Regions from separate parts of the Cupriavidus sp. 05L411 genome, predicted to be linked through region 1. Evidence: predicted binding sites of a transcription regulator. Region 1 holds the regulator's gene; each other region holds the start of a gene.
The links. The regulator LexA, encoded in region 1, represses DNA repair genes until DNA is damaged. The targets are predictions, from matches to a motif close to ACTGTATNNNNATACAGT.
Positions count from the first base shown of each region.

Region 2: AC1DQR_RS04980 (ATP-dependent helicase) is a predicted target of LexA. The motif match lies at 7,082-7,099, and genes of this name have one in related genera.
Region 3: AC1DQR_RS15295 (CppA family protein) is a predicted target of LexA. The motif match lies at 6,648-6,665, and genes of this name have one in related genera.

Region 1 covers NZ_JBFTOQ010000006.1:61,254-71,013, reverse strand. Annotated here, with positions in the region: gene rpsR (30S ribosomal protein S18) at 1-73, opposite strand, end outside; gene priB (primosomal replication protein N) at 77-376, opposite strand; gene rpsF (30S ribosomal protein S6) at 451-825, opposite strand; gene AC1DQR_RS08800 (asparaginase) at 927-1,925, opposite strand; gene lexA (transcriptional repressor LexA) at 2,154-2,810, shown strand; tRNA gene AC1DQR_RS08790 (tRNA-His) at 3,195-3,270, shown strand; gene AC1DQR_RS08785 (hypothetical protein) at 3,468-4,013, shown strand; gene AC1DQR_RS08780 (hypothetical protein) at 4,574-4,936, shown strand; gene AC1DQR_RS08775 (hypothetical protein) at 4,924-5,190, shown strand; gene AC1DQR_RS08770 (hypothetical protein) at 5,211-5,633, shown strand; gene AC1DQR_RS08765 (SOS response-associated peptidase) at 5,623-6,264, shown strand; gene AC1DQR_RS08760 (hypothetical protein) at 7,358-7,552, opposite strand; gene AC1DQR_RS08755 (hypothetical protein) at 8,902-9,219, opposite strand; gene AC1DQR_RS08750 (hypothetical protein) at 9,216-9,641, opposite strand; gene AC1DQR_RS08745 (hypothetical protein) at 9,628-9,760, opposite strand, start outside.
Region 2 covers NZ_JBFTOQ010000003.1:218,845-228,217, forward strand. Annotated here, with positions in the region: gene AC1DQR_RS04965 (sensor histidine kinase) at 1-1,752, shown strand, start outside; gene AC1DQR_RS04970 (sigma-54-dependent transcriptional regulator) at 1,761-3,077, shown strand; gene cmdF (tyrosine 2,3-aminomutase) at 3,220-4,854, shown strand; gene AC1DQR_RS04980 (ATP-dependent helicase) at 4,877-6,946, opposite strand; gene AC1DQR_RS04985 (TlpA disulfide reductase family protein) at 7,212-7,766, opposite strand; gene AC1DQR_RS04990 (thioredoxin domain-containing protein) at 7,890-8,393, opposite strand; gene AC1DQR_RS04995 (hypothetical protein) at 8,496-9,104, shown strand; gene AC1DQR_RS05000 (LysE family transporter) at 9,172-9,373, shown strand, end outside.
Region 3 covers NZ_JBFTOQ010000011.1:29,348-39,107, reverse strand. Annotated here, with positions in the region: gene AC1DQR_RS15340 (AraC family transcriptional regulator) at 1-353, shown strand, start outside; gene AC1DQR_RS15335 (hypothetical protein) at 544-729, opposite strand; gene AC1DQR_RS15330 (DsbA family oxidoreductase) at 947-1,588, opposite strand; gene ppk1 (polyphosphate kinase 1) at 1,877-4,039, shown strand; gene AC1DQR_RS15320 (DUF4156 domain-containing protein) at 4,055-4,432, opposite strand; gene AC1DQR_RS15315 (porin family protein) at 4,524-5,078, opposite strand; gene AC1DQR_RS15310 (DUF2975 domain-containing protein) at 5,228-5,806, shown strand; gene AC1DQR_RS15305 (helix-turn-helix domain-containing protein) at 5,869-6,096, shown strand; gene AC1DQR_RS15300 (hypothetical protein) at 6,335-6,589, shown strand; gene AC1DQR_RS15295 (CppA family protein) at 6,702-7,031, shown strand; gene AC1DQR_RS15290 (LysR substrate-binding domain-containing protein) at 7,201-8,085, shown strand; gene AC1DQR_RS15285 (YbfB/YjiJ family MFS transporter) at 8,078-9,259, shown strand; gene AC1DQR_RS15280 (NAD(P)H-dependent flavin oxidoreductase) at 9,354-9,760, shown strand, end outside.

The DNA.
Region 1 (9,760 bases):
GCTTGCGCTTGAACAGCGGGTTTTGCTGTTGGAAGCGCTTCTTGTTCTTGTTGTCACGTTTGACGAATGCCATGATTCAATCCTTTTCGAATGCTTTACATCCAGTGATGTGAAAGACGAGAGCCTTGCTGTTGCGGTGCCTGCGGGCCAGGAATCCTTCGCAGTCGAGCATCGCGCCGAGCGGGGTACGCTCAAGCCGCTGGCCGATCTGACCAATTCCCATGGCGGCGATGGCGAACTCCACCTGCCTGGGCGTTTGCGCCTCGACCGTCTCGCCCGCGTACTGCAAGATGCAGTTGACCACGGGGACCCCGGCCGGGGTGTAACGCAAGGCATCGCGTTCCGCGAGCGTTGCGCAGAGCCTTAACTGGTTCAACGCACTCTCCCGCACCGATGCCCGCACTTGCCGCCGCGGCGATCAACGCCGGCGGCAACCACAACAGTCCGCACTTAGGCGGCCTGGACTTCGCTGGTCTGTTGCGCGGCCTTGCGAGCTTCTTCGCGCTGCACTTCCTTCATCATCGGGGACGGTGCGGTTTCAGCCTTCTTGGTCTGAACGATGAGGTGGCGCAGCACTGCATCGTTGAACTTGAACGCGTGTTCGAGTTCAGCCAGGGTTTCCTTGCCGCATTCGATGTTCAGGCAAACGTAGTGAGCCTTGGCCAGCTTCTGGATCATGTAGGCCATCTGACGGCGACCCCAGTCTTCCACGCGGTGGATCTGGCCTTCCTGGGATGTGACCAGCGTCTTGTAACGCTCGATCATGGCCGGGACTTGTTCGCTCTGGTCCGGATGGACGATAAATACGATTTCGTAATGACGCATTGACGCTCCTTTTGGATAAGCTGCCCGAGCGCCATGTCCGGTGCAGCAAGGTTGAATAGCCTTAAAGTATAGCGTGCTTTTGCTATCGGGAGCAAGCCGCCTCAGTTTTCGGTGAAAAGTGCCTGCAGCGCAGCCGGATCCTCTGCCAGTCCTGGCTCCGCAGCCAGAGCCAGCGCCAGGAGTACGCGCGCCTTATAGGGATTGAGGTCGCCGGCCGAAACAAAAACGCCCGACGCCGGCCGGGGAGGCGCAGGAATCGCCACATGCCCCGCTCCTGTGCGCGAACTGCGCACCACTGCCACGCCCGCGCCAGCAGCATCAGTTAGCGCCTCCACCAGCGACTGGTGGACGGACCCGTTGCCAGCGGCCGCCACGACCAGGCCCGCCACGCCCGCCTGCGCCAAGGCATCCACCACGATCCGGCCCGGCTCCGCATAGCTAGCCACGACCTCGACTTGCGGCCATGCGCAAGGGACCGGCCAGGCCTTGACCGGCAAGCGGCTGGGGGTACGCACAAAGCGCACGAGGTTGTCCTGAACAAAACCAATCGGCCCAGATACCGGCGACACGAACGCATTCACCGCCGATGTGTGCGCCTTCATCACATCGCGCCCTGCATGGATCTCCTGATTCATCACCAGCAGCACGCCCTTCGCCGTCGCGCCAGCATCCGCCGCTACGCGCACCGCATCCAGCAGGTTCAACGGGCCATCCGCCGACAACGAGGTCGACGGCCGCATCGCAGCCGTCAGCACAACTGGCACCCTACCCACGCAAGCCAGGTGCAGCAGCATGGCCGTCTCTTCCAGGGTATCGGTGCCGTGCGTAATGACAATGCCCGACACATCGGGCTGCGCGGACCAGAACGCCACGCGCTCCACCAGCCTGGACCAGAGCGCGAACGACATGTCCTTGCTATCTATCTGCGCAACCTGCTCGGCTTCGATCCGCGCCACCGTGCCCAGCGCCGGCACCGCATCGAGCAGCGCCGTCACCGGCACCGTCGCCGCCTGGTACTTCGCGCTGCTAGCTGGGTTGGAAGAAGAACCGGCAATGGTGCCGCCAGTAGCGAGCACGACGACACGAGGCAGGAGAGACATGGCGGAAAATTGGTCGGGAGCCAGAAAAGTTGAGCAGCAAGCAGCGCGAGACGCTCTAGGTGCCGCGGAATTGTAACCCTCTGCCCGCTCGTCACGGCACGCGCCAAGACCCGTAGGACGCACCTGTCAATGCGCAAACTCCCAAAAATTCCGCTTGCACTTCACTCGATACTGTATAAAATCACAGCATACTGTTTAAACATACAGTGCTTTTAAATACCGGCGACCATGGCGACCCTGACACCGCGACAGCAGCAGATTTTCGACTTGATCCGCAGCAGCCTCCAGCACACGGGCTTCCCGCCCACGCGCGCGGAGATCGCCGCCAAGTTCGGCTTCTCCTCACCCAATGCAGCCGAGGAACACTTACGTGCCCTGGCCCGCAAAGGCGTGATCGAGCTCACTCCGGGCGCCTCCCGCGGCATCCGCCTCAAAGTTTCCCGCAGCGACTCCGAGCTACCCGACCAGTTCTCCCTGCCTATGGCCGGCGTCATGCAGCTAACCCTGCCACTGGTCGGGCGCGTCGCAGCCGGCAGCCCGATCCTCGCCGCCGAACACATCGATCGCCAATACCAGGTCGACGCCTCGGTGTTCGACGTGCAGCCCGATTACCTCCTCCGGGTGCGTGGCCTCAGCATGCGCGACGCCGGCATCCTCGATGGCGACCTGCTCGCCGTCAAGCGCGCCAGCGAAGCCGCCAACGGCAAGATCGTTGTCGCCCGCCTGGGCGACGACGTCACCGTCAAACGCCTCAACCGCCGCGGCGACACCATCGAGCTGATCGCCGAAAACCCCGACTTCCCCAGCATCATCGTGCAAGCCGGCCGCGAAGAGTTCTCACTAGAAGGCATCGCTGTCGGCCTCATCCGCCCCGGCGCCTTCTGACGAGTGCGGCTGAGGCGGGTGAACCCCGTACAAGCCGACACCCGATTGTGCCAACGCACCCGCATAGCGGGTACCGCTAACTGTTGTTGCAAGTCACCAGGTGTAGCCATGCTGCCAGCCAACCGCCTCTCCGCCCGCCGCCCCGTCAAGCCCGTACCCTTCCGCCAATCCAAAGGCGTACGCATCTACCAGGGCGCACAACGACGCACCATGGTTGGCAGCATGGCCGCTATCTGCCGAATGCTCGAGTTGGAGGAATCCTCCAAGCTGGCTGGTTAAGCAGGTGGCACTGAAAAAAATTTGTGCGGAGTACTAGCCATCCGGCTCTCGGCATTGTATGATCTTGTTCTTCGTCGTTCGGCACCAAGCAAAACGACATCGACGGTGGCTGTAGCTCAGTTGGTAGAGTCCAGGATTGTGATTCCTGTCGTCGTGGGTTCGAGTCCCATCAGCCACCCCAGAATTTATAAGGTTAGCGAGGTTTGCAGTTGCTAACTTAATCAGAATTTTGGAATAAGAACTTCCAAAATTTGGAACTTGAATTGAAGCCCACCCATCGCGGTGGGCTTTTTTGCATTCTGAATACAACACTTCCGCGCGCCCTCCCTCAGGCCGGCGAGAAGCGGTACAGCGCAGTTCATTTGCGAGAGACGAAGTGTGACGACCAAATCAATGTTCCCCCGCGACAACGCTGGCAGCTTTCAGGTTCCCTCCACGAAGGAAGGCGCGATCAAGCTAATTTGCGAAGTTCCTAGCCGCCATCTCGAGATATACACGCCGCACGAAACGTTTCTCATGCAGACCCCGGATGGGATTGACCCAGACCGCACAAATCCGAATGCGATGTGGGTGAACGCAAAGACACACGATGTCGGGTCTGCGTCACCCATCGTCGCAAGCACTTTCATTACGGCCTTCGAAATGCTTCCTCGGGCGGGTCAGTTGGACAAAAGCGCTCGAGACGACGTGCTTTCCCTGATGTATGCAATCAAAGAAACGTTACTGCAGTGCGCCCACGCCAAGGATGCGCAGCAGACTGAGTTGTTAAAGTTCCAGGCAAAGCGATTGCCTCAGGGGACGCAGGCGCAGGCACACGCGTATTTTCCCGTCATCCATAATTTGGACGGCTTGGTCACAGCCTTTCTTATTGCTGCACGCCGCGCCGTCACAGAAATCTGTCAGATACCTGGGCATTTTTTTTAAGCTCGGCCGGCAGCATTCGTCACTCGATCACCTGCTTGACAAGGAACTCATCAATGCACTGAGCCCAGAGAGTCAGCTTCTGAACTGCCTTTCTCAGCATCGCCCAGGCGTTTCAAGGCTGGTCAATTTGAGGAATGGCCAGGAGCACAGTGCGACTACAAAGGGCCCAAAGCTGACCGTCAGCAACTTTCAGCTAATGCCCTCCAATGAGGTCAGACAGCCAATATGGCATCTCGATGGCGAGGAACCCTTATCGATCGGCGCAGAAATGGCGGATTTGGTTCCTTTCTTGACTGGGCTAGCGGAAGTGACGCTGGTTGGGTGCGTCGTCGAAACGCTTCCGCTAGGTGGTTTCCCCTATGTTTTGGAAAACGTAGAGGATCCTGATCCAGAGTGCCCCGTTCGCTATCGCCTGACCCTTGATGTGAGCGCACTTAACCTCGGGTCATAAGTGCGCGGTAGAGAGATTGCTGTATATCCATACAGTTGACTCAACTATCCTCGTTCGGCCTAGGACGACTCTTATACTGGATATCCATACAGTATCCAGTGAGAGAGACATGTTCGCCTGCGCCCCCGATACCGTCTATCTATATAGCCAGTCCCATGGGGCTGCGCGTTTGGCCATCCGCTGCCCCAGCCTCACGATCGACGATCCGCTGCTCACGGCCGACACATGGAACCCGGAGGTAGAGGCAGCCGCTCAGGCCGCCGGCGCCACGCTGCACCTGGTGGGTGTCGATACAGCGGCCCTCCAGGCGCTGCCGTGGACAATCGACCGCTTGGCGTTCGAACACGACGGTGCGCGCCTGAGCTTCTGCCTCGCCGATGGCGCCGACATCCTCGGCCCGAACACCATCCGGCTGCGCACCCGCGGTGAGCGCCACTACGCTACCCGGCAGGAGACGGCATGTTCCCTGTGACCTACCAGGCGGCATCGATCTTCCTGGAAACCCAGTTCCTGCCCGGCGACACGGCCGAGCTGCGCCTCGACTGCGAAGGCGTCACCGTCACGGCCAGCGCGGTGACCGTGCATGGCATCGAGACGCGCCACATCGAGAAGATGGTGTGGACGGCCGATTACCTGTCGTTCGAGCAGGATGGCCAGCATCACCGGATCAAGGTGGCCCGGCCGGCGGTGAAAACGCCGCTACGCGCACGGTTCCCGCGCCGCTGACTAGCTGCAGCCGCCCCACCATGCCCCCCGACACCCCAGAGAATTGGGTACGCGCGCTGCGCCATGCCGTTCGCGGCGGCACGCCGGATGCCTATGGCGATCCATTCAGAATGCAGCTGTACCTTCTGGACCCTCACGGCCAGCCGGTCCAGACGCTGGACGGGAACGCCCATCATGAATTTCTGAGGGGCTGGTTCAAACGCTTCGTGCTGCGCACGGACCTTCCCGAGCAGGATGCCCGTGTCTGGACATGCTTCTGCCCGTGGTCGGACAAGATAAGCGACAAACCGGTTTTCCTGACCCACCTGGCCGGCGGCGGCATCGACAAGATATTCACCTCGGCGACGTGGCAAGATGCGCAGGACAAGCACCGGCGCGTCTCGGAGAAGGCGCGGCGGGTGTTGCCACTCACGCCCTTGCCAGGAGATGAGGATGTGCACTAATTACGCCCCGGTGCAGCGCCAGCTGCTGCGCGACGTCTTCGGCGTCGAGCCGCCGCCCCTGGGCTATCCGCCCGAGACCTGGCCGGACTATGCGGCGCCGATCGTAGTGACCGAAGCTGACGGCGCGCGGCAGGCGCTGGTGGGCACGTTCGGCATGGTGCCCAAAAACCGCATCCCGCCGGGCGTGGCCAAGTTCGACACCACCAACGCGCGATCGGAGACGGTCGGCGAGAAGCGGTCGTTCTCCGGGCCGTGGAAGAAGGGGCAGCTCTGCCTGGTGCCGGCGACCGGCTTCTACGAGCCGAACTACGAAGCCGGACCCAAGTCCGTGCGCTGGAAGATCTGGCTGAAGGACGACCCGGAGTTCGCCATCGCCGGCCTGTGGCGGGATTGGCCGGATGGCGCCTTCTCGTTCACCATGCTGACCATCAACTCGGACAAGCACCCGCTGATGAACCGCTTCCATGCACCGGGCAAGGAAAAACGGATGATCGTCATCGTGCCGCGGGCGGAATGGGATGACTGGCTGACCTGCCGGGATCCAGAGCGGGCACGCAGCTTCATGCGGCCCTACCCGGCAGAGCGAATGGATGCAGAACCGGCGCCACGGCCCCTCAAAGAGAAGGCCTGACATTCTCCGAAAAGCGCCTGGTACCGGTGGAGCCCTTTTCGCTCGCATCGGATGCAGGCACGCACTAAGCGCCGTGCCCTGGAGGACCCAATTGCAGCCAACTGGGAAAGCGGGCATCGAATTCCTGCGGGGAAATATCGCCCAGATGCGAACTTGCCTCGTTCGGCAGCGCGACGCTGAGTTCCTTGTGCCATAGAACCAGCCCTGCCATCCGAACGACACGGACGCGCTCCTCTCTCGGAACGGGATAGGCCGAGATATGTGCAGGAACTGCCGCCAATCGAACACGCCGACGCAACTCATAACTCAACCAGCCCGACGAGTCGCGTCGAACCAACCGCATAGTGGCGACATGCCGATGCAACCAAATCGCTCGGAAAACCAGAAGAATTAGAAACAGCACCAATACCCGTAACATGATGTGGCTCCGCTGCGATGCGGCTACTCCCCTTAAAACTCGGACTGCACGCCAGCGCCAAGTGTGACCAATAGGGATCTTTTCGTATATAGGGCTTACTACTTGAAACACTCCCGCATCTCAGTGGCCTGCAGAGATTGCCTCCCACACTAGGTAAGCCAGTGCCGGCATCAGTAACCAGACTGCAATCGCCAAGTAGTACCGCGCACCGTGATGAGGCGGGTTGGTATGGAAGTGGTGGATCACGGGCTTCATAGGGGGCCTCCGGTACAGTTGCGAAGCACAAAGACCTCTTTTTTCAGGATAGGTCTGAGTTCAATGCGTTGCAACGCAATGCGTATGCCACTATCACCACGCGCCTCTGGGGCCAATCCGCTGCACGGCCTGCTCTATGCCTAGGAGGTCGAGGGGTAGAGCCTGGCTATGAGAATACCCGCGGGAAACTCGGAAAGTACCACTCTGAAGAGTTATGTTATCTCGGACATAAATTCACTAGAATGCCGTCTGGCCACGCGGATTTGGCCTGCATTTCCCTTCTGCACCCGCACCTTCCCGGCCGCGGGTGCTTTTTTATGAACTCCGCGCGCGGGGGTCGGACTGCCCTATCGCAGCCAGTGTCGCGCGGATGAGCATCCCGGCCGGCCCGATAGAGTGACTCTTTTGCAGTCTCGACCGTCAGCGTATGCGAGTGATGGCCTCGAGGACAGCGCCGCCCTTGGGCGTGATGCAGGGTCGGCGCCCTAAAGCGATCTCTTCCAGGTTGACAAGTTGGTGCTCGCGGAGCGCTTCCAAATCCGCGCGATCGAGTTCAGTGTGATCCGGTGCGCCCTGGACTAGCATGAGGGTCGCTACTTCATGTGGGCTCAGCATTCTTGCCTCTTATATTTTTGAACGGCAGCTGGGAAGCGTAGATTGCAACCGATGCATCAAGGCCGCTATCGCTCGGCGGCGTAGCTTGCAACCTCTTATGAGATCTTGACCGCCAGGTGCTACCTACTCGCGCCGGGCCAATGCATTCAATACATTTCATTTCGGATATTCAAGGTCTTTCCGGCTTACCAAGGGAAACCCCTCGGTTTGCCAACTAGCGGGCGCTTCCTATACCTTGAAAACGACTGGCGGCTGCTCTATTGTCTGCTGTATGTTCAGCGCAGGTTTCCTACCGGGCGTGGTCACGCGAGGTCGCATAATCCTAATTGAACACACCTCTCAGTTTTCCGAAACAGGGAGGAGCGTAAAAAGCCGGCGCCGCGCAAACTCTTAAAGCCCCCACCACGGGTGGCATCATAATTGACTTAATTATGAGATATTTCGGTTGAGCGGTTTAAGCGTCCGCTCAATGTCACTTCGGCCCGCTCTAGCCAGCGGTTTTTTTATTTGGAATCGCCCGAGCCTTACCCAGAAGCATCCGCTACCATCGTTGGCAAGCCGCCTCCAGCCTCATACGCTGCGCTGCCGCACCTCCACCAGCGCCTAGCGCCCCCTTTATGCAGACGTCGGCACAAAGCGTCCAAGTGTGCGCTACCAAACTGTTGCTTTGCCGTATCTCAAACAGGATTCGTGCTGCGCGAGCGGGATCTCTCTGGCCGTTGCGTGCCTTCGCCTTGCCGTCCCAATCGGGCTCGGCAAGGCATTTCCCTTCCTTTTAGGCGCCCCCCCATCAGCGGGGCTACTGAAACTACTACAACACGACATACTCCGGTACGGCGATTGAATTGACCCCGGTCGCTATTCATTGGGGTGTAGGCGACAGGCCCATGCTGCCTACACCCTTCTTTCTTCTGACCGTGACGACATATGGCTACTTCGGCCACGCCTCCACCGTCGCTCGGTGCCGCGCAGCGCAATTCCCCAGCGCGCCCAGCACCGACCCCATAACCCACTCCTGCCACGCGTCATAGTCGGCCGCCGCCGGCGCGTCCGGAACCTAACACGGCGCCCCACGATCCTGCACCCCTAACTGCCCGAATTGATGGACGCTGCCGCGGCGCCGCGCGAGCCGCGGGCAGAAGCCGCCGAATTGCCCCCGCCTGTCTCCACCTACTTCCCCTTGCTAGGCGGGTTGTTGCCTCGCCCGCCCCCAGATGGGCTGCCGGTCCGGCTCGGCCAGTTTGGATTTGCAGGCGCCGGCTGGCCGGCACGGCAGGCAATATGCTTTGACATCCTCATGATGGTCTCCGACGTGGTGATCGGAATTTGATCGTAGACCATCGGCGAACTCATTGGCAGGCCGCCACCGCTGCCTTCAACCGGACCTCATACCCCCCGCGCAGCAGCAGCTCCGCGAGCGCGGCGCGGTACCACTCAAAGTCGCTGGCCGTCTCTGGCACCCTCGCCAGCGGCCAGTCTGGCTCGGGGATCTCGGCGGTCTTGCACGGCACGGCCACCGGCACCCTCACCTCCACCGGCTTCTCGATCACCTGCGGCCCGGCGGCGCAGCCGGCGAGACTACAAAGCGCGGCGCAGAATATTCCCAAAATATTCCTGCGTGCAGCCAACGCCGCGAAATTCCGAAATTTCGCAAGTTGCCACTTCATAGCTTCCCCCGCTCGGTCGTGAAGGTCTGCCGCAGCCCGTGCAGCGATGCGCACTGGTCCGAGCCCGGCACCTGAGCCTGGATCTTGCCGGCCAGCAGCGTGTACTTGGACTGGGCGGCCTGCGCTTCGGCATCGGCCTTCGCGGCGGCATAGGCGCGGATCTTGGCCTGCGCCTCGATCGTTGCCACCGCGGCGTTCTGGGTGGCCACCGAGCCAGCCAGCGCCTTGTTGGCTTCCGTGGCCTTGCCCAGATCGGCCTTTGCCTGCACGAGCTCCGCGCGCGCCGAATCCCGCTCACCGCGATAGACCCAGACCGAGCCGCCCGCCAGCGCCAGCACCACCAGCACCGCAGCAAAGAAGATTCGCTCGGGCGTGGCGAAGACGGCTTTGACGGCCGCCCCGATAGAATCAAGAATCAGCATGGTGAATCACCTCCGTGGGCGTGAATTGGTACCCTTCCCGCGCGTACTTCTGGGCGATCCAGAGCGGGAACGGCATGTCGTGGATGCCCTCGTCCTTGCCGGTGTGGTGGGCCTTGCAG
Region 2 (9,373 bases), on a different contig from region 1:
GACCGCTACGAGTTCCTGCCCGCGCTGGTCTCGCTCCATCCCTTTGTCCATGACCTGCTGGCCGCGCCAGGCGATCCCGTGCGCGTGGCGGCGGCCAACCGCTACCTGTCCGAAGTCAACCGCCGCGCGCGGGCTTCGGCCACCTACGTCATTGCCGCCAGCGGCCTCGCGCTGGCCGCCAGCAACCATGACGAGCCGGGCAGCTTTGTCGGCACCGACTACCGCTTCCGCCCTTACTTCCAGAGCGCATCGCGCGGGGAGATCGGGCGCTTCTACGCCATCGGCATCACCAGCGATGAGCCCGGCTACTACATTGCGCAGCCCGTGAAGGTGGCGGGGCGCGTGGTGGGCGTGACCGTGGTCAAGCTCAACCTGGAGTGGTTCCAGCGCGCTGGCGCCGGCGGCGCCGAGCCGGTGATGGTGAGCGACGAGCATGGCGTGATCTTCCTTTCCTCGGTGCCGGCCTGGCAGTACCGCACCTTGCAGCCGCTGCCAAGCGAGCTGCAAACCGAGCTGGACCGCACGCGCCAGTACCATGACCAGGAGGTCAGGTCGCTGCCGCTGGAGGCGCTGCAATCTCCGGTTACGCAATGGCTCGGCCGGACCGTGCTGGGCGAGGGCGCGCGGCTGGTGCGCATCGGAACCGGCAGCAACGCCGAGCGCTACCTCGAGATCAGCCGCAAGGTGGGCCCGGCCGACTGGACCATGCAGGTGATGGCGGCGCTGGACCCGGTGCTGGCCAGCGCGCGCAATGCCACCATCGGGGCGGCGCTGGCCTATGCCTGCATGTGCCTGCTGCTGTTCAACTGGCGCCAGCGCCGGCAGCGCGCGCGCGATATCGAATATGGCAGGCGCCTGCTGGAAGCCGCCTACGATGAGCTGGAGCGCCGGGTGGAGGCGCGCACCGCCGACCTGATGGCCATCAACGAGCAGCTGGAAGCCGAGGTAGCGGAGCGCACCCGCGCCGAGAGCGAGCTGCGCGCGGCGCAGGATGAACTGGTGCAGGCCAGCAAGCTGGCGGCGCTGGGCCAGATGGCAGCTGGCATCACACATGAGCTGAACCAGCCGCTGGCGGCCCTGCGCACGTTTTCCGACAACACCCGCGTGCTGCTCGAGCGCGGGCAGCTCGATGCGGCCGCCGGCAACCTCGTCGCCATCGCCGACCTCACCACCCGCATGGGCAAGATTACCGGGCAGCTCAAGCTGTTCGCCGGCAAGGCGCGCCAGCGACGGCACGCGGTGCATGTGCGCGCCGCGCTGGACCACGTGCTGGCGCTGATGGCCCCGCGCCTGGCCCATGTCGCGCTGAAGGTGGAGGGCTTGTCCCAGCCGCCCGGGCCGGCGGTGTGGGCCGATGAGCTCAAGCTCGAGCAGGTGCTGCTCAACCTGATCGGCAACGCCCTCGATGCACTGGCCACCGCGGCGCCGCACGCGCCCTGCGTGGAAGTCGCGGTGAGCGAGCATGGCGGCACGGTCAGCATCGCGGTGCGCGACAATGGCACCGGCATCGCGGCCGACGCCTTGCCACGATTGTTCGAACCCTTCTTCACTACCAAGGAGATCGGCCAGGGACTCGGCCTGGGACTGGCCATTTCGTCGTCCATCGTGCGCGAGTTCGGCGGGCAGCTGAGCGCGGCCGACCGGCCCGGCGGCGGCGCGGAATTCGTGGTGATGCTGCGGCGCGCGCCCGCGCCCGAAGGCGCCGCGCCCCGCGCCGGCGCCACTCCCATCTCTCCCACCCATACTGAGTGAGCATTGCCATGCAAGACGGATTGCGTGTCCTGTTCGTCGAAGACGAACCCCTGGTACGCCAGGCCACCGCGCAGAGCCTGGAGCTGGCTGGCTTCTCCGTGCTGGCGCTGCCCTCGGCCGAGGCCGCCATGCCGCACCTGTCGCCGGAGTTTCCCGGCGTGCTGGTGACGGACGTGCGCCTCACCGGCGCCAGCGGGCTGGACCTGCTGCAGCACTGCCGCAATGCGGCGCCGGGCGTGCCGGTGATCCTGGTCACCGGCCACGGCGATATCACCATGGCGGTACAGGCCATGCGCGAAGGCGCCTATGACTTTATCGAGAAGCCCTTTGGCGCCGACCGCCTGACCGAAACCGTGCGCCGTGCGCTGGAGCGGCGCGCGCTGGAGCTGGAGAACCGCGCGTTGCGGCGCGAGCTGGCCGGCCCGGCCGCGGGCACGCGCATCATCGGGCGCTCGCCGGCCATCGAGCAGGTGCGCACGCTGGTGGCCAACGTGGCCGCCACGGACGTCCCCGTGATGATCAACGGCGAGACCGGCACCGGCAAGGAACTGGTGGCGCGCAGCCTGCATGCTTTGTCGCCGCGCCACCAGGCGCCCTTTGTCGCGCTGAACTGCGGCGCGGTGCCCGAGGCCATCTTCGAGAGCGAGATGTTCGGCCACGAGGCCGGCGCGTTTACCGGCGCCGGCAAGCGCCGCGTGGGCAAGCTCGAGCACGCCTCGGGAGGCACGCTGTTCCTCGACGAGATCGAGAGCATGCCGCTGGCGCTGCAGGTCAAGCTGCTGCGCGTGCTGCAGGAGGGCACGCTGGAGCGGCTTGGCTCCAATGCCTCCATCGCCATCGACGTGCGCATCGTGGCCGCGGCCAAGGGTGATATGGAGACGCTGGTGGCGCAAGGCACGTTCCGTGAGGATTTGTACTACCGGCTCAACGTGGTCACCATCCCGTTGCCCCCGCTGCGCGAGCGGCGCGAGGACATCGTTGCGCTGTTCGAGCATTTCATGCTGGTGGCGGCGGTGCGCTACCAGCGCCCCGTGCCCATCCTCTCCGAGCTGCAGCGCCAGGCGCTGATGCAGCGCGCATGGCCCGGCAATGTGCGCGAGCTGCGCAATGCCGCCGACCGCCTGGTGCTGGGCGTGCCCGAGGGCGGCACGCGCGCCGATGCGCTTGACGACTCCACGCCGCTCAAGGAGCGCATGGAGCACTACGAGCGTGCCGTCATCGCCGATACGCTGGCGCGCACCGGCGGCGCGGTCAGCCAGGCGGCGGATCTGCTGCAGGTGGGCAAGGCCACGCTGTACGACAAGATCAAGCGCTACGGGCTGTAGCGCTTCCAGCGCTTCCAGCGCTTCCAGCGCCTCCAGTGTTTCCGGCATTTCCTGGCATTTCCCGGCGAACGGGCCGCTGCGCGCTTCGTGTCAACATCTCTTGATACACTCGCGGGCCCGAACAGCTCACCCGGAACACGCAATGAACGAGGTATCCAGCCAGCACGCATCCAGCCGCCTGGGCGGCACGGCCGTCGAGGTCGATGGCCAGCAACTCACCGCCGCGGCGCTGGCGCAGGTGGCGCAAGGCCGTCGCCCGGCCAGCCTGGACCCGGCTGCGCGTGCCCATGTGGCGGATGCGCGTGCGCGTTTCGAGGAACTTGCCTCGTCCAATATCCCCATCTACGGCGTGTCCACCGGCTTTGGCGAACTGGTGCATAACTGGGTGGATATCGAGCATGCCGGCGCCCTGCAGGAGAACCTGTTGCGCAGCCACTGCGCCGGCGTGGGCCCGCTGTTCGGGCGCGAAGAGGTGCGCGCGATGATGGTTGCGCGCGCCAATGCGCTGGCGCGGGGCTATTCGGCGGTACGCCCGCTGGTGATCGAGCAATTGCTGCGTTATGTCGAGGCGGGCATCACGCCCGCCGTGCCGCAGGTGGGCTCGCTAGGCGCCAGTGGCGACCTCGCGCCGCTGTCGCATATCGCCATCACGCTGATCGGCGAAGGCAAGGTGCTGCTGGCCGACGGCACCACCGCACCCACCGCGCAGGTATTGCGCGAGCACGGCATCGAGCCGATCAAGCTGTCCCACAAGGAAGGGCTGGCCCTGATCAACGGCACCTCGGCCATGACCGGCATGGCGTGCCTGCTGCTGGAAACCATGCGCGCCCAGGTGACGCAGGCCGAGATCATCGCGGCGCTGGCGCTGGAAGGGCTCAACGCCTCGGCCGACGCCTTCATGACCCACGGCCACGACATTGCCAAGCCGCATCCGGGCCAGGTGCAATCGGCGGCCAACCTGCGCGCGCTGCTGGCGGGTTCCACGCGCCTCTCAGGGCATGGCCAGCTGGCGGGGGAAATGAAGACCCGCGCCGGCGACGAGAAGAACACCGGCACCGGTGTGTTTATCCAAAAGGCCTACACGCTGCGCTGCATTCCGCAGGTGCTGGGCGCGGTGCGCGACACGCTGGGCCACTGCGCCACCGTGGTCGAGCGCGAGCTGAATTCGTCCAACGACAATCCGCTGTTCTTCGACGACGGCGAGCTGTTCCACGGCGGCAATTTCCACGGCCAGCAAGTCGCGTTCGCCATGGACTTCCTCGCCATCGCGGCCACACAGCTTGGCGTGGTGTCGGAGCGCCGCCTCAACCGCCTGCTCAGCCCGCACCTGAATAACGGCTTGCCGGCTTTCCTGGCGGCCGCCAACGAGGGCCTGAGCTGCGGGTTTGCCGGCGCGCAGTATCCGGCCACCGCGCTGATCGCGGAGAACCGCACCATCTGCAGCCCGGCCAGCATCCAGAGCGTGCCGTCCAACGGCGACAACCAGGACGTGGTGAGCATGGGCCTGATCGGCGCGCGCAATGCACGCCGCATCATCGACAACAACCAGTACATCCTCGCCGTGGAACTGCTCGCAGCCTGCCAGGCCGCCGAGCTGGCCGGCGCGGTGGAAAGCCTGTCGCCGGCGGGCAGCGCGGTCTTTGCCTTTGTGCGCGAACGCGTGCCGTTCCTGGCGATGGATCGCTACATGACCGACGACATCGAGGCCATTGCCGCGCAACTGCGTGCCGGCGCGCTGGTGGAGGTGGTGCGCGCGGCTGGCGCGGCGGTCAACTGACACGCGCCTTGGCCGCGCAGCCTCATTTCCACATGTCGCGCATGCGCCCGGCCAGGTCGAGCCTGGGCAGCGGCGCCTTGGCCGGCGCGTCCGCCACCGGTGGGGGCGGCGGCCAGGACCGGCTGTGGAACAGCGGCATCACGCGGTTAGGCAGAAAGCGCGTGCGCGAGGCGTAGACATGGCGGTCGCCATAGGCGGTCTGCTGGTGCACATAGAACCGCTGAGGCACCACGATGTCGAGGTGGTCGCGGGCGCGGGTCATGGCGACGTATAGCAGCCGGCGCTCTTCCTCGATTTCCTCGGTGGTGCCGGTGGCCAGGTCCGAAGGCATGCAGCCATCGACGGCATTGAGCACATAGACGGCTTTCCATTCCTGGCCCTTGGCCGAGTGGATGGTGGACAGGATCAGGTAATCCTCGTCGCGCAGCGGCACGCCGGATTCGTCGCTCGATGCGTCCGGCGGATCGAGCGTGAGTTCCGTCAGGAAGCGCTCGCGCGACGCGTAGGTGGCGGCGATACGCTCCAGTTGCTGCAGGTCGGCAGCGCGCGCGGGCGCGTCGTCGTGCAGGCGCTCAAGGTGCGGCTGGTACCACGCCACCACCTGCTCGAAGGCGGAGGGCCACGGCGCGGCCGGGGCCATCAGGCTGCGCGCCAGCGCCAGCAGGTCGGGCCACGCCTCGGCGGCGGCCGGCGGCGCCTCAAAGGACTCCAGGGCAAATAGCGGCTCGGTGGCGATTTCCACCGCATCGAGCACGCGAGCGGCAGTCTTGGGCCCCACGCCCGGCAATAGCTGCAGGCTGCGGAAGCCTGCCATGCGGTCGCGCGGATTTTCCAGCCAGCGCACCACCGCCAGCACATCCTTCACGTGCGTGGATTCCAGGAACTTCAAGCCGCCGAATTTCACGAACGGGATGTTGCGCCGGACCAGCTCGATCTCCAGCTGCGCGCTGTGGTCGGCGGCGCGGAACAGCACCGCCTGCGACAGCAGCGCCAGTCCGGCCTCGCGCCGCGAGAGGATCTGCTCGACCACATAGCGGGCCTGGTCCGCCTCGTCGTTGACCACCACGATCTCCGGCTTCTCGGCCGAGCCGCGCTCCGACCACAGGTCCTTGGTATAGCGCTCGGCCGCCAGCCCGATCACCGCGTTGGCGGCGGCCAGGATGGGCTGGGTGGAGCGGTAGTTCTGCGACAGCGTGACCATGTCCGCGGCCGGCGTGAACTGCGCGGGGAAATCGAGGATATTGCGCACCGTGGCGCCACGGAAGGCGTAGATCGACTGGGCATCGTCGCCCACCACCGTCAGGCCGCGCCCGTCGGGCTTGAGCGCAAGCAGGATGGCAGCCTGCAGTGCATTGGTGTCCTGGTATTCGTCGACCAGCACGTGGTCGAAGCGCGCGCCCATGTCCTGCGCCAGCGCGGGCTCGGCCAGTGCCTGCGCCCAGTAGAGCAGCAGGTCGTCGTAGTCGAGCACGTGCTGCTTTTGCTTGGCTTGCACATAGCCGGCAAATAGTCCGCGCAGCGCATCCGTCCACATGGCATAGCGCGGGAACCATTGCTTGAGCACGTTTTCGAGCGGCGCCTGCGTGTTGACCACGCGCGAGTAGATCGACAGGCAGGTTTCCTTGCGCGGGAACCGCGAAGCCTGGGCCGACAGGCCCAGGTCGTGCCGCACCACGTTCATCAGGTCGGCGGCGTCGCCGCGATCGCAGATGGTGAAGCTGGGCGACAGGCCAAGCGTTTCCGCGTACTCGCGCAGCAGGCGCGCGCCGATGGCGTGGAAGGTGCCGGACCATGTGAGTGCCGCGCGCCCCGCCCCGGAGGCTTGCATGCCCAGCGCCTGGTCGACGATGCGCTCGACCCGCCGCCCCATCTCCGACGCCGCGCGGCGCGAGAACGTCAGCAGCAGGATGCGGCGCGGGTCTGCGCCGCCCAGCACCAGATGGGCAACGCGGTGCGCCAGCGTGTTGGTCTTGCCCGAGCCGGCACCGGCGATGATCAGCAGCGGCGCGGCGGGCTCGTGCGTCACGGCCGCGCGCTGTTCCGGGTTCAGGGTGGACAGGTAGGCCGGCGTGTCGGGAGCGGCGGCATCCACGGTATCGGGCTGCTTGACGGCGGGTGCGTCGCAAAGCACGGCGCTGGGATCGGGATCGAGTAACACGAAGCGGGGGCCTTAGGGGATGCCGGGCGCAAGTGCGCTGGCCAGCATGGGCGGGGAAAGCTGCTGGCAACTGTATATCCATACAGCCGGGCTGCGCAAGCCGGGCATTGCGCGACGGCGCCCGGTAATAAAAGAAGGTGCCATGGAAGGCACCTTTCTGGGCGGAGGCGGTGGGCCAGCCAGTGGGCCAGGCAGTGGCTCAAGCCGCCTTGGCGAGCGCGCCGTCGAGCAGCTTGTGCAGCGCGTCCCACTCGGGCTCGCCCACATAGCGCTTGAGGATATGGCCGTCCTTGTCGATCACGAAGGTGGTCGGGGTCAGCTGCACTTCGCCAAATGCCTTGGCGGCCGCGCCGTCGGAATCCATCGCCACCTTGAACGGCAGCTTGCGCGTTTGCGCATAGTTCATCACGTACATGGGCGGGTCATAGCTCATTGCCACGGCGACGAACTCCAGGCCCTTGTCCTTGAACTTGTCATAGGTGCGGACCATGTCCGGCATTTCCTTGACGCAGGTGACGCAGCTGGTGGCCCAGAAGTTGACCAGGTAGACCTTGCCCTTGAGATCGGCGGTGCTGACTTTTTCGCCGGACAGCAGCGTGAACGTGGCGGGCGGCGCCGCATTGGCGGGGGCGATGGCGCGATAGCCGAACCAGCCCAGCACGGCAACCAGCAGCACGGCGGCGATCACAGGCCACAGCTTGCGCGAGGCGGTGCTTGCCGGGGTGGGTGCGGTGGGGGAAGCGGAGGTCGTCATGATGCTCGCCGACAGGTCAGACAAGCCACTATTCTACTGCCGCTGCCGAGGCGCTGCCGGCTGCATTCACCGAGCCGCCGCGGATGCGACGATTGGCCGCAGTCGGGTGCACCTTCGTGCGCCTCAATGCGCCTTGCTTGCCAAGGCCGAGCGGGCTTGGTCCAGCGCCTGCTCAAGGTAGGCGCCATAGAAATCGGGCTGCATGCCGCGCAGCGGCGTGGCCAGGGAGCGGCCGCGCGCGTCGAGGAAGAGCACCGTGGGCGCTACCGCCACATTGCGGCTGCGCGCCCATTCCCGTGCGGTGGTCATGCTGCCATCGGCGTTGCGCAGCGGCGTGTCGGCGGTCATGTCGAGCTCGCGCGCCTCGATTTCTCCCGCCGCGGCTTGCGGGCCGAGATAGTTGCGGCGCACCGTTTCGCAGTACACGCAGCCCGGCAGTGTCACCAGCACCACCAGGGGCTCGCCCCGGCTCGCCGCAGCGGCGGCCTGGATGGCGAGATCGTTGACGGGGGGCAGGTGGGCCGTGGCGGCCAGGGCGCTCGTGCTTGCCGCGACCAGCATGGCGCCGAGCATCGCCGCGCCGGTACGGCGTGCGGTGCCAAAGACACCCCGGGGGGATGGCTGCATTGGCTGGATCGATGGCTGGGTTTGCATTGGCGGGCAATGTGGATGAGCGCTGGCACGCGGGTTCTACGATAATAGCGGCTTATTTCCGCATTCGCCGCCCTGATGCCCCACGCCTGGTTTCCACGGTTCTTCCGCTTGCCGCAGTCCCTGCTTGCCAAAGCCATCGTCCTGGGCGCGCTCGGCGCCGGGCTGATCGCCTGTTCGCCCCGCTATGACTGGCGCACCATCCAGTCCAACGAAGGCGCCTACGCGGCGCTTTATCCCGGCAAGCCATCCGGCGCTGCGCGCGAGGTGGCGATTGCCGGGCGCAAGCTGCCCATGACGATGGACGCGGCCCGGGTCGACGAGACCTTGTTCGCCGTGGGCGTCGTGACTTTGCCCGCCGATGACGCCGAGTTGCGGCAGGCGGCGCTGGATTCCATGCAAAAGGGCTTGCTCGGCAACCTCGGGCCGCATCCCGCCGAAGCGGTCAAGACCCGCAAGGTAACGGTGATGTCGGCCGCATCGCCGGCCGTGCCGCTCGAGGGCGTGGAGGTGCAGGTGGCCGCGGTATCGCCGCAGGACCAGTCGCCACGCAGGCTGACGGCGCGGCTGGTGGCGTCGGGCGTGCACGTCTACCAGGCGGTCGTGCTGGAGGCGGGAGAGGCCGCGCGCGACCAGCGCCAGGCGGAACAGATAGACCAGTTCCTGACGGGCTTCCATCCGTTCTGACCTGGGCGCCCCAGGCTTCCAGGCCTCCAGGCAGATTCAAGACAGTTTATTTTCAAGGAGTAACGTAATGCGTTGGGATGTTTGGCTGGCCTATTTCGCGGCCTGTTGGGTGATTGCCGTGTCGCCGGGTTCCGGCGCGGTGCTGTCGATGAGCCATGGCCTGTCTTACGGCCTGCGCAAGACCACCACCACGATCTTCGGCTTGCAGACCGGGCTGGTCATCATCCTGCTGGTGGCCGGCGGTGGCCTGGGCGCGCTGCTGGTGGCCT
Region 3 (9,760 bases), on a different contig from region 1:
CAACGGCTGACGTACGGCGGGCAATTCACCTGCTGCTGCCGCGCGGCCGCAGTGCGGTGGAACAGGTTGCGCAGAACCTGGGTGTCAGCCCGAGGACTCTGCAGCGGCAATTGGAGCAGCGCGGGGAAACATTCTCGGGCCTGGTCAATCAGGTGCGGCGCGAACTGGCCGAGCGCTATCTGCAAAGCCAGCAGCAGTCCATATCGCGTACGGCGGACCTGCTTGGATTCTCAGAGGTGAGCGCGTTCACGCGGTGGTTTGGGGTGCAGTTTGGGAAACCGCCGACGCGCTGGGTGATGGAGGGAAGGGGAATCGTCTCGCAGGAAGACGTCAATCGCCCAACGGGGGGATGAGCACCGGAGCTATCGGATGCGCCGCAAATGCAATGCGCGGGCGCAACGTCCCGTGGCGAATATGCCGCGGTTCCGCCCGCGAGACACCCATAAAAAAACCGGCCCACGCTGCGCTCCGGCGGAGCGGCGAATAGGCCGGTCTTGCTGCGCGGGAGACGTTTCCCGCATTGCGATGCCGCTACCTGAACGATCAGCCGTTCGCGTAGACGATCTTTGCCTTGCGTGCCTGGTTCTGCAGGCGGCTCAGCATATGCTGGGCGGCGGAAATGGCGCTCTTCACGTCTGCCACCAGGCTGGGGCTGCGGGGACCAAGTTCGCGCTCGATCAGATCGCGTTCCATTTGGTCGGTCATCTTGATGTCGCTTTGCATGTTCATGGCTTTCTCTCTAGGGATTACCCTCATCGGGTTTTCCCTAATCATAGCAAAGGAAATGACGCGGCGCAGCATTAGGTGATAGTACGTATGCAGAAAGGCAACGCTTTCCAGCGAGCCAGCCTCGGTCTGCTCAGCCTGCGCGACGCGCCGAGACCCCGCGCGCGGGGCGTCCATGGCTGCGGGCTTAGCGCAGGCGCCAGGATAGTCATGCGCCCCTTCAGCCTTTTGCCAGCACCTCCCGAATGGCATTCTCGAACGCCTCCACCGGCTGCCCGCCGCTCACCAGGTACTGGTCGTTGAAGATGATCGAAGGCACGGAACGGATGCCCATGTCCTGATAGTGCTTCTCCATCTCACGGACTTGCGCCGCATACGCGTCGCCCGATAGCACCTTGCGTGCCTTGTCGGCGTCCAGGCCGGCTGCGGCCGCGGCCTCGACGAGGACCTCGTGATTGCTGGAATCCTTGGACTCCGTGAAATACGCACGGAACAGCGCCATCTTCAGCGGCAGCTGGCGCCCCTCCAGGTTTGCCCAATGCAATAGCCGATGCGCGTCGAACGTGTTGTATACGCGGGTACGAGAGCCAAACTCAAATCCGACGTCAGCGCCACGCTGGCGGATCATGGCCTGGCTCTGCACGATTTCCTCCTCGGTGCGGCCATACTTGCGTGCCATGTAATCCTGGATCGATTCGCCCCCCGGCCCCATGTCCGGATTGAGCTCGAATGGGCGAAGCGTGATGTCTGCCGAAACGGCATCGCCAAGCCGCGCCAGCGCCTGTTGCAGCGAACTCAGGCCAACGGCGCACCACGGGCACGCGACGTCGGAGACAAAATCGATTTTCAGCGTCTTTTGCATTGTGTTTTCTCGGTGTCAGTCCATCACTGCGCGACAGGGTAGCTGCAATTCCCATTGGCTGCAGGGCCGGGGGCAGTGCCTCACACCTTCAGGGTTTTCCCGCAAGGCGGCCACGACCGGACGCCCCCTCGCCGGCATCTGTCCGTCGCCCGCCAACCACACGGCCCTGGCGCAGATCGGGAAACGTGCACCGCGCCCACTCCTCAAGCAGCGCGGCGCGCGGTAATATCTTTCCAACAGGTCATCGGTGCACGATGATCCATTCCCAGAGAAGGATTGAAGCGAATCATGGAAGAAGGCTCGGCAGCTCCACTTGAGATCGCCCCTTCCCTCCCCTTGGTACCGAGTGACGTTCACGGCGCTCCGTCGGACTTCCTCGCCAGTGCCAGCACCAACCTCGGCGCCAACGCACGGCAGCTCTTCCTGAACCGTGAGGCCAGCCAGCTGGAGTTCCACCGGCGCGTACTCGCCCAGGCCGAGAACCACGACATTCCGTTGCTGGAGCGATTGCGCTTCCTCTGCATCTTCAGCAGCAACCTGGACGAGTTCTTCGAGATCCGCGTTGCCGGCCTGAAGGAGAAGATCAAGCTGCAGGCGCCGGCGACCACCGGCCCGGATGGACTGGACGTGCGGCAGATCTACGCGCTTGTCAGCGCCCGCACCCACAAGCTGGTCGCGGAACAGTACCGCCTGTTCAACGAAGTGCTGGTTCCGGAACTGGACCGCGAGGGAATCCGCTTCCTGCGCCGTCCGCACTGGACGCAGGAACAGGGCGAGTGGATCCGCAGCTATTTCTTCCGCGAACTGATGCCGGTGCTCACCCCCATCGGCCTGGACCCGGCGCACCCGTTTCCGCGCGTGCTCAACAAGAGCCTGAACTTCGCCGTGGAGCTCGAAGGCAAGGATGCCTTTGGCCGGGAGGCGAACGCGGCCATCGTGCAGGCGCCCCGGGCCCTGCCCCGCGTGATCCTGCTCCCCAAGGAGATTTCCGGCTGCGAACACGGCTTCGTGTTCCTGTCTTCCATCCTGCATGCCCACGTCTGCGAGCTGTTTCCTGGCATGCGCGTGCGCGGGTGCTATCAGTTCCGCGTCACCCGCAACAGCGAACTGTTCGTCGACGAGGAAGAAATCAAGAACCTGCGCGATGCGCTGCAGGGCGAGCTGCCGCAGCGGCATTTTGGCGACGCGGTGCGGCTCGAGGTTGCGGACAACTGCTCAGAGGAGATGACCCGCTTCCTGCAAAACCAGTTCGGCCTGGAAGATGCCGAGGTGTTTTCGGTGAATGGCCCGGTCAACCTGGTGCGCTTGCTGCCGGTTCCTGACAGCGTGGACCGCGATGACCTGAAATACCCGCCGTGCCGCCCCGGCTTGCCCAAGGCGCTGCAGGACCAGCCCGACATGTTCCGCGCCATCCGCGACGGCGATATCCTGCTGCACCATCCGTACCAGTCATTTTCGCCCGTGGTGGATTTCATCCGCCAGGCCGCGGAAGATCCGGAGGTGATGGCCATCAAGCAGACGGTGTACCGCGCCGGCAACGACTCGGCCCTGCTGGAGGCGCTGATCGGCGCTGCGCGCAGAGGCAAGGAAGTCAGCGTGGTGGTGGAGTTGCTCGCCCGCTTCGATGAGCAGGCCAATATCAACTGGGCAGCCCAGCTTGAAGAAGCGGGCGCGCACGTGGTGTACGGCGTGGTTGGCTACAAGGCCCACGCCAAGATGGCCATGGTGGTGCGGCGCGAAGGGAAAAAGCTCAGGCGCTACGCCCATATCGGCACCGGCAACTATCACTCGCAGACGGCCAGGAGCTTTACTGACTTTGGCCTGTTTACCTGCAAGGAAGCGCTCGTCGACGATGTGGCCAACGTGTTCTCACAGTTGACCGGACTTGGCCACCCCGGCACGCTGGCGCACTTCTGGCAATCGCCGTTCACCATGCACGCGGCGCTGCTCGAAGCCATCCGCCGCGAAGGCAAGCACGCCAAGGCTGGCCGCAAGGGATTGATCATCGCCAAGATGAACGCCTTGCTGGAGCCCAAGCTTATCCAGGCGCTGTACCAGGCATCCTGCGATGGCGCGCGGATCGAGCTGATCGTGCGCGGGGCCTGCGCATTGCGCCCTGGCATTCCGGGCCTGTCCGAGAATATCCGGGTGCGCTCCGTGCTTGGCCAGTTCCTGGAGCATGCGCGGATCTTCTACTTCTACAACGACAAGGCCGAAGACGTGCGGCTATCGAGCGCCGACTGGATGGACCGCGACTTCTTCCGGCGCATCGAGGTGTGCTTCCCCGTGCTGGACAAAGCCCTCAAGGATCGCGTGATCGATGAGGGGCTGAAGGTCTACCTGAAGGACAACCGCGACACCTGGGAAATGGACGCGGACGGCAACTACCGGCGCAAGCGGGGCCGCCAGCCGGTATCCGCGCAGGACATCCTCAAGCAGAAGCTGGCCTGATCCCTGTTCGGCGCCCTAGCGCGCGCCTGGGGACGCGCAGCGATACACGTTGCCCGACAGCGTCACGTTGGTTTGCTCCAGGCGATCCTTGCCGCCGGTCTGGCCTGCGCGCTGGGTGAGCAGGTACACCAGGTTGCCGCCCATTGCCGCCGCTTTGTTCTTGATGTCATTGCGTGCACCGGTTTCCAGATCCGCATTGGCCGTGATGGCGCCCCGCACAAAATCGCCCTGGCTGCCGGTCACGTCGCCAAGATAGGTGCATCCCGCGGCAGGCTCATTGTGGGTGATCCTGACCGCCGATGCGGCCGGGCTGGAAAGCTGCGTTGGCGCACAGCCGGCCAGCGCGCAGCTTGCCGCGATCCATGCAACGCCTGCGATTGTCCTGATGGTCATAGCCATTGAAGTATTGAAGTATTGAAGTATTGAAGTATTGAAGTATTGAAGTATTGAAGTATTGGTAGCGCCACGGGCCCATGCGCCTGCCTCAGCGGAACAGGTAGTCCACGCCGAGTGATACGGCCTGGCTCTTGACCGAAGCATCGTTGCCCTTCCAGCTGAGCTTGCCGTAATTCATGTACTGCATCCGCAAGCGCCAGTTCTGCGTGACCGCATAGGACGCGCCCACCCCCAGGCTGATGAGCCCCTGCGACTTGTTGCTCGATTCGAGATCGCCCGAGCGCCGGCCATGCATATAGTTGACACCGGCGATGCCCAGCAGCGAAAAACGCTCGGTCAGGGGCAGGTGGCCCACTACGTTGACGGACAAGGCGTTCACGTCGAATTTGTCGTTGGCGCTGCCATTCTTGGCCACGACACGGCCAAGGCTGGCTAGCGAGCCTTCGACCGACACATAGGGCGAAAACTGATAGCCGCCCCGCAAGCCAAGTCCAACGTTGTTGGACGATCCGCCCGCCCAGCCGGGCGTGCTCGTACTGACTTTGTCGCGGGCAATATTGAGGTCGCCGCCGACGTACCAATAGTTGGCGGCAAGTTCCTCGGCTGCGGCATGCGCAGGCACAACCGACAAAAGCACCAACATGGCAGCAGGCGCGATGGGAAAGAGGCGGCCAGGGAAGGCTATAGAGCGCATATAATTTAATCTCCGACGAATATAAATTACCGTAAAACGATAACACATTGCTGTTTTACAGTAATTTTTTGCCATGCGCAATCCCTTAGGAGACCGGCATGCCGCCCCCCCTTTCCTTTCTCTTGCCCGCTGATGGCGCGCTAACGCGCGTTAGCGTCATCGCGCGCCGCATGCAGTGGCTGACACTGTGGTGCGCCGTCGTGACGACGGCGGGCCTGATCGCCTTCTGGTTCTTGCTTTCCGATGCGGAACTGGACCGGAACCTGCGTGCGTTCCTGGCCGGGCCTGCGCCAGGCGGGCAGTTGCTGGTGTCGATGCCGTACCGGCTGCTCGGGCTGGCCATCACGAGCGTGGCCACGGCTTTGCTGGTCAGTGGCCTGATGCAAGCGCACAGGCTATTCGCGGCCCTGGCGGGCGGCGCGGTCCTTACCCTGGAGACGGCCGTGCGCCTGCGCCGCGTGGCGCTGGTGGTGACGGCGTTCAGCGTGGTGGTTCCGCTCACCAAGACACTGCTGGCCATGACCCTGGCCAGCACGGCTGCCAACGGCCCCTACATGGTGGTGATCATTACCTTCGGCGACGTGATGCTGGGCTTGCTGGGCGGCTTGCTGCTGGCCATCGCCTGGGCGATGGTCGAGGCCGCGCGCGTCGCGCTGGAGAATGAGAGCTTTGTTTGAGTTTGAGTTTGAGTTTGAGTTTGAGTTTGCGTTTGCGTTTGCGTTTGAGGCACCCTGACCCTATGACTATCCTCGTCCGGCTTGACGTCCTGCTTGCTGAGCGCAAGATGAAATCGCGCGAGCTCGCCCAGTACATCGGCATCACCGAGCCCAATCTCTCCTTGCTGAAATCCGGCAAGGTCAAGGGCATCCGTTTCGATACGCTGGAGAAAATCTGCGAGGCGCTGAAATGCCAGCCAGGCGACCTGCTGGAGTACCGCGCCGATACGCCTGGCGAAGATCAGGCCTGAGCGCCTCGCCTATCCCGCCAGCGCGGCCCGCGCTGGCCGGGTGAACTGCAAACAATTGTCTCACCCCCGCTGCCGCATTTCCGGCAGATCGGCGCCAGATCGGCCACCCGCCTGGCCTTACGGCCCGCGCAGCCACCGGGCTCCCCCCAATCGAGTGATACCGCGTCGTGAGTGATCTTGCGCATACTCGCACTTTCTTGAACTACTCGCCCCCAAACGGGCGCGAAGCAAGGTGCTTATGCTGATCCTCATCTACTGCAGTTATGCGGTTGCCTGCATCTTCGCGCTCTGGAGAGCGGCGCGCTGGGTGGAAAAACACCATCCGGCCCTGCGCGACAACGACCCGCCGCGGCATGACGCGCGCGCAGCCTGCAAGCCCCCGGAAGAGAACCTGCCTGCGAGCCAGCGACGCCACCTGGAGATGCCGCCCGCCGGGCCCGCCTGCCTGGCGCAACGCGCCGGCGCCAGCGCTGCCGCCTGCATGGTCCTGTAGCCCCCTGGACGGTGGCCCGTACCTGGTCCTCGGCATTCATCCTTGAAAAAACCAGATTACTGTATATATTTACAGTAACTGTATGGATGAACAGTATCTGCGGGAGCCGATCATGGAACACCTGGTCCGGGTACAGAACGAATACGACAGGCAGGTCCTGGCCTGGTTGCGCGAACGCGTAGGCGATGCGGCGGTGCAAGCCGCGGCACAGCGGCTGGCGGGAGACCGCAAGCCCTACCTGTCAACGATCTGCCGCAGCCTGAACATCACGCCACCGACCCGCCGCACCCTGCGCGCCCAATCGAACCGGGCCAGCCGGGAGGTTGGGGATCGCTACCTTGCCTCGATCCGTGCGCTCCTGGCGCGGCCAGCACCGGCGCAGCGGCATTCGCAGCAGCAACCCGCGCAACCCCAACCCTCGCAATGCCAGGATCCACATTAGTCCCGCGCCTTGGGTACACGGCGGGCCGCGGCATTGTTCGCCGGAATATGCTTTCCGCTTCGCCTCACCCCGCTGTCGTCATGGCTTTCTTGACTTATCATTCCCTATAGATGATAGTTAATTGAAATTTGTTCTCTTTTTAAGAACCTATTTCAACCAAAGGATTGCCGTGGATCTGGCCGAACTTGAGATTTTCCGAGCCGTTGCGCTTGAAGAAAGCGTCACGCGGGCGGCCAAGACCCTGGACCGCGTGCAGTCGAATGTCACCACGCGCGTCAAGCAGCTCGAAGAGGAGCTCGGCGTCGCCCTGTTCCTGCGCGACAGCAAGCGCATGACCCTGACGCCGCAAGGGCAGCGCTTCCTGGGCTACACCGAGCGGCTGCTGGCGCTGGCCGAAGAGGCCCGCCAATCCATGCGCAGCGATGCCCCCTCGGGCACGCTGCGCGTGGGCAGCATGGAAAGCTCGGCCGCCAGCCGGCTGCCCCGCCCGCTGGCGCGCTATCACGGCAAATGGCCGGCCGTGCGGATCGAGATCCAGACCGGCACCACGCAAGCCTTGATCGACGCACTGCTGGCACATCGCATCGACTGCGCCGTGGTGGCCCATCCCTCCGAGGGCGCGCCGGACACGCTAGACATGGACGTACTCGGCCCCGGCCTGGAAGGCACGTTCCTGTTCTCCGAAGAACTGCTGCTGGTGCTGCCGCACAGCCATCCGCCAGTGCGTACGCCGCAGGACATCAAGCTGCGCAGCCTGGCCACGTTCTCGCGCGGCTGCACGTACCGCCTGTGTGCCGAGGACTGGCTCGCCAGCGGCGAAGGCCCACGGCTGGCGCTGAACGTGCTGGAACTGGCGTCTTACCACGCGATCCTCGCCTGCGTGACGGCGGGCTCGGCCGTGGCCATCCTGCCGAGGTCGCTGCTGGCGCTGCACCCCGATGCCGCAAGCCTGCAAACCGTGCCTGTGCGAGTCGCGCACACCTTGCTGGTGCGCCGTTCGGGTTTTGCCACGTCGGCATACGCGGCGTTTCTCCAGGAGCTGCAGCATGACTAGGATCCGGACCGTCACAGCCCCGCCGCAATCCTTCGGCAAGACCATGGCGCCCTGGATGCCCTCACTGGCCGCCGCGCTGGTGCTGGCGGTGGGCATGGGCTTCGGGCGCTTTGCGTTCACCGGCATGTATCCGCTGATGGTGCGCGACGGCCTGCTGAGCGTCAGTGCCGGCTCGCTGGCCGCGTCCGCCAACTATGCGGGCTATCTCGTGGGCGCCCTCGCGGTCAGCCGCATGCCGCAGCGCGTTGCGCCGCGCTTTTGCCGCATCGCGCTCTTCGGCACCGCCCTGTGCTTGCTGGCACTGGCCGTGCCGGCCGCGCCCTGGTTCTTTATCGGCGTGCGCTTCCTGGCGGGCGTGCTCAGCGCCATCGCGCTGATCTGCGCGTCCGTGTGGCTGTTCCAGGTGGTAGGGCATCCGCATGGCGCGCCGCTGTTGTTCTCGGGCGTCGGTGCCGGCATCCTGCTGTCCGCCGAGCTCATTGCCGCCGGCAACCTGGCCGGTTGGCACAGTCCTTTGCTGTGGCTGGCCATCGGCGGTGGCGCCGCCGTGCTGAGCTTGCTGGCATGGCCGTATCTTGCGGGCCGCGTGCCGGCACCCCAGCCGCATGCCGCTACCAGTGCCAGTGCCACGGACGAGGCCAATGCCAACGGCCCTGGTCCGTGGCCGCTGGTGGCCAGCTACGGGCTGGCGGGGTTCGGCTACATCGTCACGGCAACCTACCTGCCGCTCTTTGTGCGCGACGCGCTCGGCCACATCGACCCGATCCATATCTGGGCCGCGTTCGGGCTTGGCGCGGCACCTTCGTGTTTTCTCTGGCATGCGCTGCACGGGCGCCTTGGCACGCGGCGTGCGCTCGCGCTCAACCTGCTGGTGCAGGCAGTGGGCGTGATCCTTCCCGCGCTCAGCCACTCGGCCGTGGCCTACCTGGCTAGCGCGCTGCTGGTGGGCGGCACCTTCGTTGGCACCGTGACCATCGCCATGCCCGCCGCGAAACGCGTGGCCCACCGCGTGACATTCAACCTGCTTGCCATCATGACCGCCGCCTATGGCGTCGGCCAGATCGCCGGCCCGCTGGTATCCGATGCGCTGATGGCGCACAGCCATAGCTTCAGCGGGCCGCTTGCCGCCGCCGCTGCCGCGCTGCTGGCATCTGCCGTCTTCTGCTTCCTGTGAAGGCCAGCGCATGCCCGGCGCGCGGCACGGAACCCACCCCACAGAATCCACCCCCACAAAATCCACCCATTACCGAAGAAACGAGGAGCCCGTCATGACCGACCCCATCCACGCCACGCAACCACGCACGCTGCTCTCCCGGCTCGGCCTTGCCACCCCGGTCATCCAGGCACCAATGGCAGGCGTCAGCACACCGGCGCTTGCCGCGGCAGTGTCGAATGCCGGCGGCCTGGGCTCGCTCGGCGTCGGCGCCATGGACGCCGAGGGCGCCCGCAAGACCATCCGCGAAACTCGTGCGCTGACGGACAAGCCCTTTAACATCAACCTGTTCTGCCACACTCCCGCCGTCGCCAACTCCGCGCGCGAGGCGCAGTGGCTGGCCTACCTGGCGCCGAGCTTCGCCGAATTCGGCGCCACGCCGCCCGCCAGCCTGCGCGAGATCTACACCAGCTTTGTCACCGACGACGCCATGTTCGCGATGCTGCTGGAGGAGCGGCCCGC